3 regions of the Desulfohalovibrio reitneri genome follow, and region 3 is predicted to be linked to each of the others. Evidence: predicted binding sites of a transcription regulator. Region 3 holds the regulator's gene; each other region holds the start of a gene.

Region 1 (3,272 bases), on a different contig from region 3:
TATCGGAAATGACGCCGAAATCCTTGCCCAGCGTCTCCAGCCTGGCCACGTAGCCCACGGACAGGTTTTGGCCGTCCAGAGTCAGGTAGTCGAACTGCGGCCGGAAGTGATGGTACGTCCGGGCGTTTTCCGGCGAGAGCCAGCCACTGACGAAGGCGGGGAAGTCGTTGAAGCGGGCGATGTGCCGTTCCGCCCACCGCCTGTCGTCCTCGTTCATCCCGCCGCGCTTGAGGAAGAGGAAGGCGGAGACCAGCCTGTCCCACGGGTTCCTGACCACGGTGAACTTGAAGAACTTCCGGAACTCGCGCGGGCTGAATATGGCGGCGTATTCACGGATGGTCCTGTGCCCCCCGGCGAGGTTTCCGAACAGGGCCAAGCACACGGAAACGCCCGCGCATTTGGGGATGTGGACGAAGATGGCCTGGTGGTCGAGGAAGGGTTTCAGGGAGTAGGTCGTCGTCGTGGTCCTGCGCCGCAGAACCATGTTCCGGCAGCTCTCCAGGGGGGAGAGGAACGGATGGGTGTAATGACGCAAGGCGAGGGCGAGGCGAACCTCATCCCGGCCCGCCTTGTGTTCCCCTCCTCCCTGGTGGATTCGCGGCATGGCGTGCGCCTCCCGGTTTTGCCCGACAGGTGGGGAGAAAAGCACCATCTCAGATGGTCGCTTGGATGCCGGGCCTGCCCGCGCGGGACGCGAACCCCTTTGCAAATGGCGTGCGGCGGGGCGGCGAATAGCCGCCGGTTCCTTGACCGCCGAAGGGCTTCTCATGGAAAGCCGGAGAGTTCGACGCGGGACTGCGGGTATGGGAGGGCCGTGCGTATCCTACCGGACGGGGCGGAATGTAAAGGCCGCCGACGTCCGTGCCTGAAAAATTGACAACATTTCTCAGCCGCGCCGTTTGCGGCGGGCCTTCCAGACCACCCCGGCGCCGCCTGCCAGCAGCAGGGCCTGGCTGCCCGGTTCGGGAGCGGGCACGGGGCCCTGGCCGTGGAGCGCGTCGTTGGCGCAGTTCATGGTGAAGCCGTAGGTCAGGGTGCCGCCGGGGCTCAGGCCCAGCAATCCGCTTATTCCGGACACGTCCCAGTAGGCGCTGTAGGTGTCCGCCAGCACAGGGTCTTTTTCCCAGCCGGAGAAGGCGGCGGAGCCGATGAGCCCTGCCTGCTCCAGCGTGGCCAGCACGGGATGCCCCTTGCGCTCCAGGCCGCCGAGGGCGTTGTAGACGTCGTCGGAGAAGGCGTAGGACCCCGCGTCCCCGTATGCCAGGTTCACGCCGTAGACGTTCCGGCTTCCGGCCTCGCGGCTGAGGGCGTTGGCCAGCGCCACGTCCCAGTAGCCGTCGGAGTCCACGTCCAGGAACCAGTCGCCGGGGACCACCGTGTCCCACAGGGCTGTGGACGGCGCGGAGTAATCAACCCGGATTCCTAGCAAATGCTGCCCATTAAAGACGAACTCGCCGCCCAGCAAGTCGGGGGTTCCGTTGACGTCCCTGGCGTTCTGCCCGGAAAGCGGGCTGGCGTAGCCGGGCCAGTGGACCACGGAATCGGAAAAGACGAAGCCGTGGGCGGGGAGGGGGGAGCCGAGCAGGAGGGCCAGGGTGAGCAGGAGCGGGAGTCGGTACATGATCTTCTCCATGATTTGTGGATAGTCAGCAAAGGACGTACCAAAGCGATGCTGCCGTGCGGGGCGGATGGGCCGGACAAGTCGAACAACCTTACATTGGCGCGGATTGCCTGCGCGGGAGTGCAGGGGGACAACACGGGGAAGATTGCATAACAGGCTGAAATGGCGTGCCTACGTATGCATGGCGCACAGCTTGCAATACGGGCGGAAGGCATTCCCCACTAAAGGAGACTTCCCGTGAAAAAGATCGTGCTGGCTCTGTTTCTGCTCTGCCTGCCCTCCATGGCCTCCGCCCTGCCGGTGGTGAGCCTTGGGCCGTCAATCCAGTCCGACTCCGACTTTTTCTCCTGGCTGCCGGCCGGCGGCGTGGAGACGTTCGTGGCCCAGGGCCGCATCGGCGACCTCGGCGGCGCCGCCACATACGAGGTTGGGCTGCACGGTCCGGACATGTTCACAAACGCCGGGCCGATACCCGGAGGCAGCAGCCAGTGGGCCTGGTCCAACGGCGTGGGCTACGATTTCAGCCTGTCCCGCTCCGGCGGCCTCATAAACTTCCAGCTTGGCGGCTACGACGGTTCCCTGGCCGAGTCGGCCGAGACCAACCTGCTGGCCATCCGCATGTCCGTGGCCCCGGACAGCGGCCTTGACCTGACAGGCCTGGAGATGGACGGCTCCCAGTTGCCCGACTTCGCCAACGACAACAACCTCGCCAACCGGATCGTGGCCTACATGGTGGTTGAGGGGTTCGGCGCCGACTTCTATTTGGACGGCCTGGCCGGGATGTCCTGGCTGAACCAGGCGCCGGGGCAGTCGAACCTGGCCTTCCAGATCAAGGGCTACAGCGTGCCCAACCCCGTGCCCGAACCGGCCACCCTGCTGTTTTTGGGCGCCGGACTCCTGCCCATGGCCTACATGGCCAGGCGGAAGAAGCGGAATTGAAACGCCGGCCCGGGGCGGGAACGAGAGGCCGGTTCCTTCGGGAATCGGCCTCTGGCGCGTGGTGCGGGGAACAATGCGTGGAACGGACAACTCGGCCCGCTCCATGTTTCATGGAAACGGGTGGAGCGGAAGCCGCGCAACCCCCTTGCTGTGGGCGGAAATAGCGGCTTTTCCTTTTGGCATGCTTCTCGCTTGATTCTCGTGTTGGACCTTGCCGCCAGCCCCGCGCCAGGCCGTCCGCCATTGCCGCGAGGGCGGGCTTTGGGCGTGGTCCACGGGAGGAGAAGTGTGAAACGGAGCATCGAACGGCGCCGCACCATCCGGATCCGGCGTTCGTCACTGCTGGAAGCCAGGCTGGAAGACCTGGACAGGCCGAGCATCAAGATCGCGGAGACCCTGGACGAGTACATCCAGTCCTTCCGCCTGGTGCATGACGAGTATCTGGCCCAGGGATACATCCCCGTGCCGGAGTCGGGGGGAATGAGTTACAACCTGTACAATTTCCTGCCGAAAACCTGTATCTTCATCTTCAAGTCCTACCTGGACGTGCTGTCCACCCTGACCTACGTGCCGGACAACGACGTATTCGGCCTGCCCATGGACACCCTCTACAAACCCGAGGTGGACGAGCTGCGGGCCAGGGGGCGCAAGGTGGTGGAGCTGGGCGCGCTGGCCACCGTGCGCAGCAAGCGCTGGCGCAACATCCTGATGA
Region 2 (3,272 bases), on a different contig from region 3:
CACGCAGACGCGGTGGCCCATGCCCGAGGGCTTGATGGCCGTGACCCGGGCGGGCAGAAGCTCCACCCCCAAGGCTCCGGCGTGCAGCATCTCGCGCACTGCGCGGAGGTCGTCCAGGACGTTTCCCTCAAGGACCACCCCGTCCACGCCGCGCTCCAGCACCTCGGCGGCCAGCCGGGCGCGCTCGGCGGACTCGCAGGCGGCGTAGAGCGTCCCCTCGCCCACGGCCAGCAGATTCTCCACCGGGATGATCTCCCAGCCGCGCTCCAGCAGCACGGTTCCGCCCGCGGCCAGGGCCTCGGCGGCCCGCTCCTCGTCCGCCTTGGACTGAAGGGCCACGCGCTCCACGCCGTCCAGGGACTCCACCGGGGTGCGGGACAGGGAGGCGGCCTCGTCCACGGCCACTGCCGGGACCAGCAGTCCTTCCGCCCCGGCCTCCAGGGCCTGGGTCACGTCGCCCTTGTCGAAGGGGTCGCTCATGAAAAGAAGGGAAGCCACGGCTACTTCTCCCCCGCGCCCAAAAAGTCCATGGCCCGTTCCACTTCCCAATCTTCGTGCACCACGCCCTTTAAGGCGCGCACCAGCCGGGAGGGGTCGTCGGCCTGGAAAATGTTGCGACCGATGGACAACCCCTTGCCACCGGCCAGCACCGAGTCGTGGGCCATCTGCACCAGGTCGCGTGTGTCGTCCAGCTTGTCGCCGCCCGCGATGAGCACCGGCACGCAGCAGGACTCGCAGACGCGGGCGAAGGAATCCACGTCGCCGGTGTAGACCACCTTGATGACGTCCGCGCCCAGCTCCACCCCGGCGCGGGCGCAGTGGGCCACGATCTCCGGATCGTAGGGATTTTCGATGTGCGGGCCCCGGGCGTACATCATGGCCAGCACCGGGATGCCCCAGCGAGAGGCGGTGGAGGTGACCCGGCCCAGGTCCTCCAGCATGGAGGCCTCGGCCTCGTCGGCCAGGTTGACGTGCACGCTAATGGCGTCGGCGCCGAGCTGGATGGCGTCTTCCACGGTGCCGACGAGGCGTTTTTCGTTGGGTCTTGGGGAGAGGGAGGTGGAGGCGGAGAGGTGGCAGATGAGTCCGATGTCTTTTCCCGAGCCGCGGTGCCCGCATCGGACGAGGCCTTTTTGCATGAGCACCGCGTTGGCCCCGCCTTCGACCACCGCGTTGACCGTCGCCCTAAGGTCCACCAGACCGTAGATGGGGCCGACGGTGACGCCGTGGTCCATGGGCACGACGATGGCTCTGCCCGATTTTCGATTGAAGATTCGTTCCAGGCGGATGGCCTTGCCGATGTGGATGCTGCCCGTGTCCATGCCAGATGCTCCTTTTTAGCACCCACCGAGACCGCCCAGGCAAGCCGCGAACCGTCGGGCCCAAAAAAAGGGGCCGCCGGCTTGCGCCCGCGGCCCCTTGGGTGGTTTTGGTGGTTAGGCTACTGCCTACACGCTACCGTTCCCCGTGCCGCGGGCGCTTCCAAAATAAAAAAACCAGTACCAAAACAGGTACGTGGCGAAAGAAAGGAAGGAAGGAACGCGGCTTTGGGAACTCATGATGAAAAGGGGTATCCCCGCCTCGCCGAGCCTGTCAAGCGTTTTTTTCGTTACCGCCCACACGGGCGGCGAGACCGAGGCCCCGAACGTCGATATTACAATTTTGGACCGAAGCATGCAAGCACCCGCCTTCCTGCGGTTGCAAGTATACAATTACGCAAAATTGCCAATCATGCCACATTAACAGAAGTGCAAAATGCACATTTTTGTGATGCTGTTTCTCATTTCCATTCGTCCATATCCATTCATTCCGGCCTTTTACGCGTCTGGCCCGCTCCTTGCTCAAGGGAAAGTGCTGAGGCTGTGGTCCGATCCAACGAGCAACTGGAGGTTCGAAATGATCTTCTCACGCATCATCGGCAAAGGCGCGGCAAGGCCGCTTCTGGCGGCCGCCGCTTTGGCGGGCGTCTTCACCATGCTTCCCGAACAGGCGCACGCCGAGGACTTTCTCACCCAGGGCAACGCCAACATCCTCTGGACGCTCATCGCGGGCATCCTGGTCATGTTCATGCAGGCGGGCTTCGCCTGCGTCGAGGCGGGCTTCACCCGCGCCAAAAGCGCGGGCAACATCATCATGAAGAACTTCCTCGACTTCGGGGTGGGACAGATCACCTTCTTCCTCTTCGGCTTCGCCCTGATGTTCGGCATCGACGCCGGGGGCGGCTTCATCGGCGGCTCCGGCTTCGCCCTCTCCAACCTGGGGCTGGATTACGACACCCTGGCCGGGTTCGACTACACCTTCTGGTTCTTCCAGAGCGTGTTCGCGGCCACCGCCGCCACCATCGTCTCCGGCGGCATCGCCGAGCGCACCAAGTTCAGCTCCTACATCCTCATCTCCATCGTTGTCACCGGCCTCATCTATCCCATCTCCGGCCACTGGGCCTGGGGCAGCCTCAACGGCGCCGAATCCGCGGGCTGGCTGGAGAGCATGGGCTTCATGGACTTCGCCGGTTCCACCGTGGTCCACTCCTGCGGCGGCTGGCTGGCCCTGGCGGGCGCCATGGTCCTGGGACCGCGCCTCGGCAAGTACGGCCCCGACGGCCAGGCCAACGCCATCCCCGGCCACAACATCCCCCTGGGCGCGCTGGGCGTGTTCATCCTGTGGTTCGGCTGGTTCGGCTTCAACGCCGGTTCCACCACCACCGCGGACAACACCATCGGCCTCATCGCCATGAACACCTCCCTGGCCGCCGGCGCCGGAGTCATCGGAGCCATGGCCACATCCTGGATTCGCTACGGCAAGCCTGATATGTCCATGACCATGAACGGCGCGCTTGCCGGACTGGTGGGCATCACCGCGGGTTGTTACACCGTCTCCCCCTTCGGCTCCATCGTCATCGGCCTCATCGCCGGCCTGCTGGTGGTCCTGTCCATCGAGTTCATCGACAAGGTGCTCAAGGTGGACGACCCGGTCGGCGCGGTCTCCGTGCACGGCACCTGCGGCGCCTGGGGCACCATCGCCACCGGCCTGTTCACCGTTCCCGGCCTCAACGGCGGAGCGGGCGGGCTCTTATACGGCGGCGGCATCGGCCAGACCATCACCCAGATCGTGGGCGTGGCCGCCGTCTTCGTGTGGGCCTTCGGCCTCGGCTTCATCGCCTTCTCCATCATCAAGGCGATCTTCGGCCTGCGCGTGTCCGAACAGGAAGAGATGGCCGGACTGGACATCGTGGAGCATGGCTCCGAGTCCTACGCCGGGTTCCAGATCTTCCG
Region 3 (3,272 bases):
AAGGAACGCCGGAAGTCCTCGTCCTTGAGCAGCCGTGATATGTGGGCCAGAATGCGCAGGTGTTGCCCGGCTGCGTTTTCCGGCGCAAGCACCATGAAAAAGATATGGCAGGGCTGCTGGTCCAGGGCGTCGAACTCAACCCCCCGGGAGCTGCGCCCAGCCACAAGAATGATATCCTCGAGTTCGTCGATCTTCCCGTGGGGTATGGCCACGCCGCCGCCAATGCCGGTGGTCCCCAGCTTCTCACGCTCCATGAGTACGCGCCGGGCCTTGTCCGCGTCCACCTCGGGCTGCTCCTGGGCCAGAGGCTGAATCAACTCGCTCAGCACCTCCGCCTTGCTGCCCGCCTGCAGGTTAGGGAGCACGTAATCGCGTCGCAGATAGTCGCCGAGTTTCATTCGCTCCTCACTCTACGTCGAGGCAGGATCAATCAGTCCGAAGTCCCCGTCGTGACGCCGGTAGATGACATTTATCCTCGAAGTCTCCGCGTTTCTGAATACCAGAAAATCGTAATCCAGCGACTCGAGCTGCATGGCCGCCTCTTCCTCGTCCATCGGCTTGGGCTGGAAGGAATCGGCACGCACGATCCGCCGCTCCGCTTCCTCGGGCTCGGGAGCGACGTCCACTGGTCCCGCTTCGGTCTTGGCCGGGCGGCGCACCATCTTTTGCTTGTCCCGGAGCTTCTTGATCTGGGTGAGCACCTTGTCCAGCACCAGATCAATGGTGGAGTACATATCAGCGGTCTGCTCCGAAGCCGAAATGTAGAGGTTGTCGTCGCTGACGACGACCTCCGCAGTCTGGTTGACCCTCTTCTGCACGGAAAGATTGACCTGCACGTCGGCGCCGTCACTGTTGGTGAGCAGCTTCTCCAGCTTGCCGAAGCGCTTGTGGGCATACTCCTTGAGGTGGTCGGACGGCTCGAAGTCCATGAAATTAAAGGCGATGTTCATTTCATCTCCCACTCAGAATATCTGCTTTCGCTTGCTTGACGAGGATATCCCAAGGGCGGTGCGGTACTTGGCCACGGTGCGACGGGCGATGTTCACATGCAGCCTGTCCTTGAGCATGTCCGCGATCTTCTCGTCGGACAACGGCTTCTTGGGGTCTTCCTTGTCGATGAGTTGCTTGATGAGCGCCTTGACCGATTCGGAACCCACCTGGGAGCCATCCTCCATCTCCAGCGCCGAATTGAAGAAGAACTTCAGCTCGAACGTGCCGTGGGGGGTAGCCACGTACTTGTTGGTGGTAATCCGGCTGACTGTGGATTCATGCATGTTGATGTCGTCGGCCACGTCCTTGAGAATAAGCGGCTTGAGATGCGTCACGCCTTCCTCGAAGAAATCACGCTGGAAACGGACGATGGACTCGATGACCTTGTAAAGGGTGCGCTGGCGCTGATAAAGGCTCTTGATCAGCCAGACCGCCGAGCGCATGCGCTCCTGAAAATAATCCTTGCTCTTGCCGCGCTCGGCGGCCATGCCGTCCATGTAAAGGGAGTTGAGGGTCAACTTTGGCAACCCTTCCTCGTTGAGGACGATAACGAACTCGTCGTCGTATTTATAGACGTAGGCATCCGGGCTGACGTACTGCGGCTCACCCGTTCCGAAACTGGCCCCGGGCATGGGGTCGAGTGACTGGATGACGTCGAGGTATTCCTTGAGCTCGTCCAGGCTGAGCTTGAACTTGCGGGCCAGCGGCTTGTAGCGCTTTTTCTCCAGATCCTCCAAATGGTCGGAAACCAGAGAGCGGAGCACCGGGTCGTCCATGCCCAGCACGTCCATCTGCACCAGCAGGCACTCGCGGGGGTCTCTTGAAGCCACGCCTACAGGATCGAACCGCTGCATGGCCAGGATAACCGACTCCACCTTTTCGGGAGAAGAGCCGGATTCACCGGCGATGTCTTCCACGCTGGACATGAGGTAGCCGGAAGGATTGAGGTTGCCGATGACGTGCTCTCCCACGTTCATGGCTTCCTCGTCGAAATCCGAGAGCCGCATCTGCCAAGCCAGGTGTCCCTCCAGGGAAGGCTTGGCCGTGAGTCTGGCCTCGAAGCTGAGCCCCTCTTCGGGAGACTCCGCCTCGCGGGCCCCGGACTGCCGGGCCGACGAGGAAAACTCCCCGAGGTAGTTCTCCCAGTCGGCGTCGCGCATGAGCGCCTCACTTTCGCCGTCTGTCCTCGAATCCTGCGGCTGTTCGGCATCGCCCTGGTCTTCTGATCCTTCCTCCAGGAACGGGTTTTCCATGAGCTCTTGCTGCACCTGCTCCATCAGTTCGACCCGCGAGAGTTGCAGCAGTTTAATGGCCTGCTGCAGTTGCGGCGTCATGACAAGCTGTTGGCTCAGCTTGAGCTGTTGTCGCAGTTCAAGGCCCATGAATCATTCATTCCCTTGACGGGAGGCGTCCGCCCGATAGGCGGGAAGCGGAAGGCTCCACTGTTGGTAGAATCGAAAAAATCGCTTCGTCCGGCACTCGGGCTGTATGCCACAGAGCGGGGCGGGATGCAACGACAGCAAGTCTTTATTGACGCGATATTTTACCCGGTTGGCACGATTTTTCACAGACAGAACTCGCTCCCAAGATACACCTTTCTGGCCTTGGGATTGGCGGCGATTTCCTCCGGCGATCCATTCAGAATGATGGTGCCTTCAAAGACGATGGAGGCGCGGTCGCAGATGGAGAGGGTCTCGCGCACATTGTGGTCCGAAATGAGGATGCCGATGCCCTTGTCCCGCAGGGCACGGATGATGAGCTTGATATCATCAACCGCCAAGGGATCGATGCCGGCGAACGGTTCGTCCAGCAGGATGAACTTGGGTCTGCGAATCAGCGCCCTTGCGATTTCCAGCCTGCGGCGCTCTCCTCCGGACAGATGATACGCTTTGGAATCCTCCAGCCTGGAAATGCCTAGCTCCTGGAGCAGGGAATGCTTCCGCTTCTCCCGCTCCCTCCTGGATAGGTCGGTGTGTTCCAGGATGACGTCCATGTTCTCCCCCACGGTCAGCTTGCGGAAGACCGAGCTTTCCTGGGGGAGGTAGCTGATGCCGGCCCGGGCGCGTTCGTGCAGGGGCCAGGAGGTGATTTCCTCATCGTCCAGGTAGACATGGCCGCCGCTGGGCTTGATGACACCGAGCAGCATGTAGAAAGTGGTGGTCTTTCCCGCGCCGTTGGGACCGAGAATGCCTGCGATTTCCCCCTGCTCCAGGGAGACGTCCACTCCGCGGACCACTTCCTTGGCGCCGTAGCGCTTGCGCAGATCGAGGCCCGCCAGGAGG

What was found. Region 3 encodes sigma-54, which starts transcription at its own class of promoters, with help from an activator protein. Its sites were predicted from a motif close to CTGGCACGGNNNNTGCTT; they were not measured.
Region 1: a site for sigma-54 is predicted at 1,648-1,665, ahead of N911_RS0112880 (PEP-CTERM sorting domain-containing protein). Genes of this name have one in related genera too.
Region 2: a site for sigma-54 is predicted at 1,826-1,843, ahead of N911_RS0113400 (ammonium transporter). Genes of this name have one in related genera too.

What each region holds. Positions count from the first base shown of each region.
Region 1 is NZ_JOMJ01000004.1:68,246-71,517, forward strand. It holds gene N911_RS0112875 (sulfotransferase family 2 domain-containing protein) at 1-604, opposite strand, end outside; gene N911_RS0112880 (PEP-CTERM sorting domain-containing protein) at 887-1,621, opposite strand; gene N911_RS0112885 (choice-of-anchor W domain-containing protein) at 1,859-2,560, shown strand; gene N911_RS0112890 (N-acyl amino acid synthase FeeM domain-containing protein) at 2,849-3,272, shown strand, end outside.
Region 2 is NZ_JOMJ01000004.1:194,264-197,535, reverse strand. It holds gene N911_RS0113415 (3-dehydroquinate synthase II domain-containing protein) at 1-498, opposite strand, end outside; gene N911_RS0113410 (2-amino-3,7-dideoxy-D-threo-hept-6-ulosonate synthase) at 501-1,322, opposite strand; gene N911_RS0113400 (ammonium transporter) at 1,897-3,272, shown strand, end outside.
Region 3 is NZ_JOMJ01000003.1:868,420-871,691, reverse strand. It holds gene N911_RS0104680 (PTS sugar transporter subunit IIA) at 1-398, opposite strand, end outside; gene hpf (ribosome hibernation-promoting factor, HPF/YfiA family) at 411-950, opposite strand; gene rpoN (RNA polymerase factor sigma-54) at 963-2,372, opposite strand; gene lptB (LPS export ABC transporter ATP-binding protein) at 2,555-3,272, opposite strand, start outside.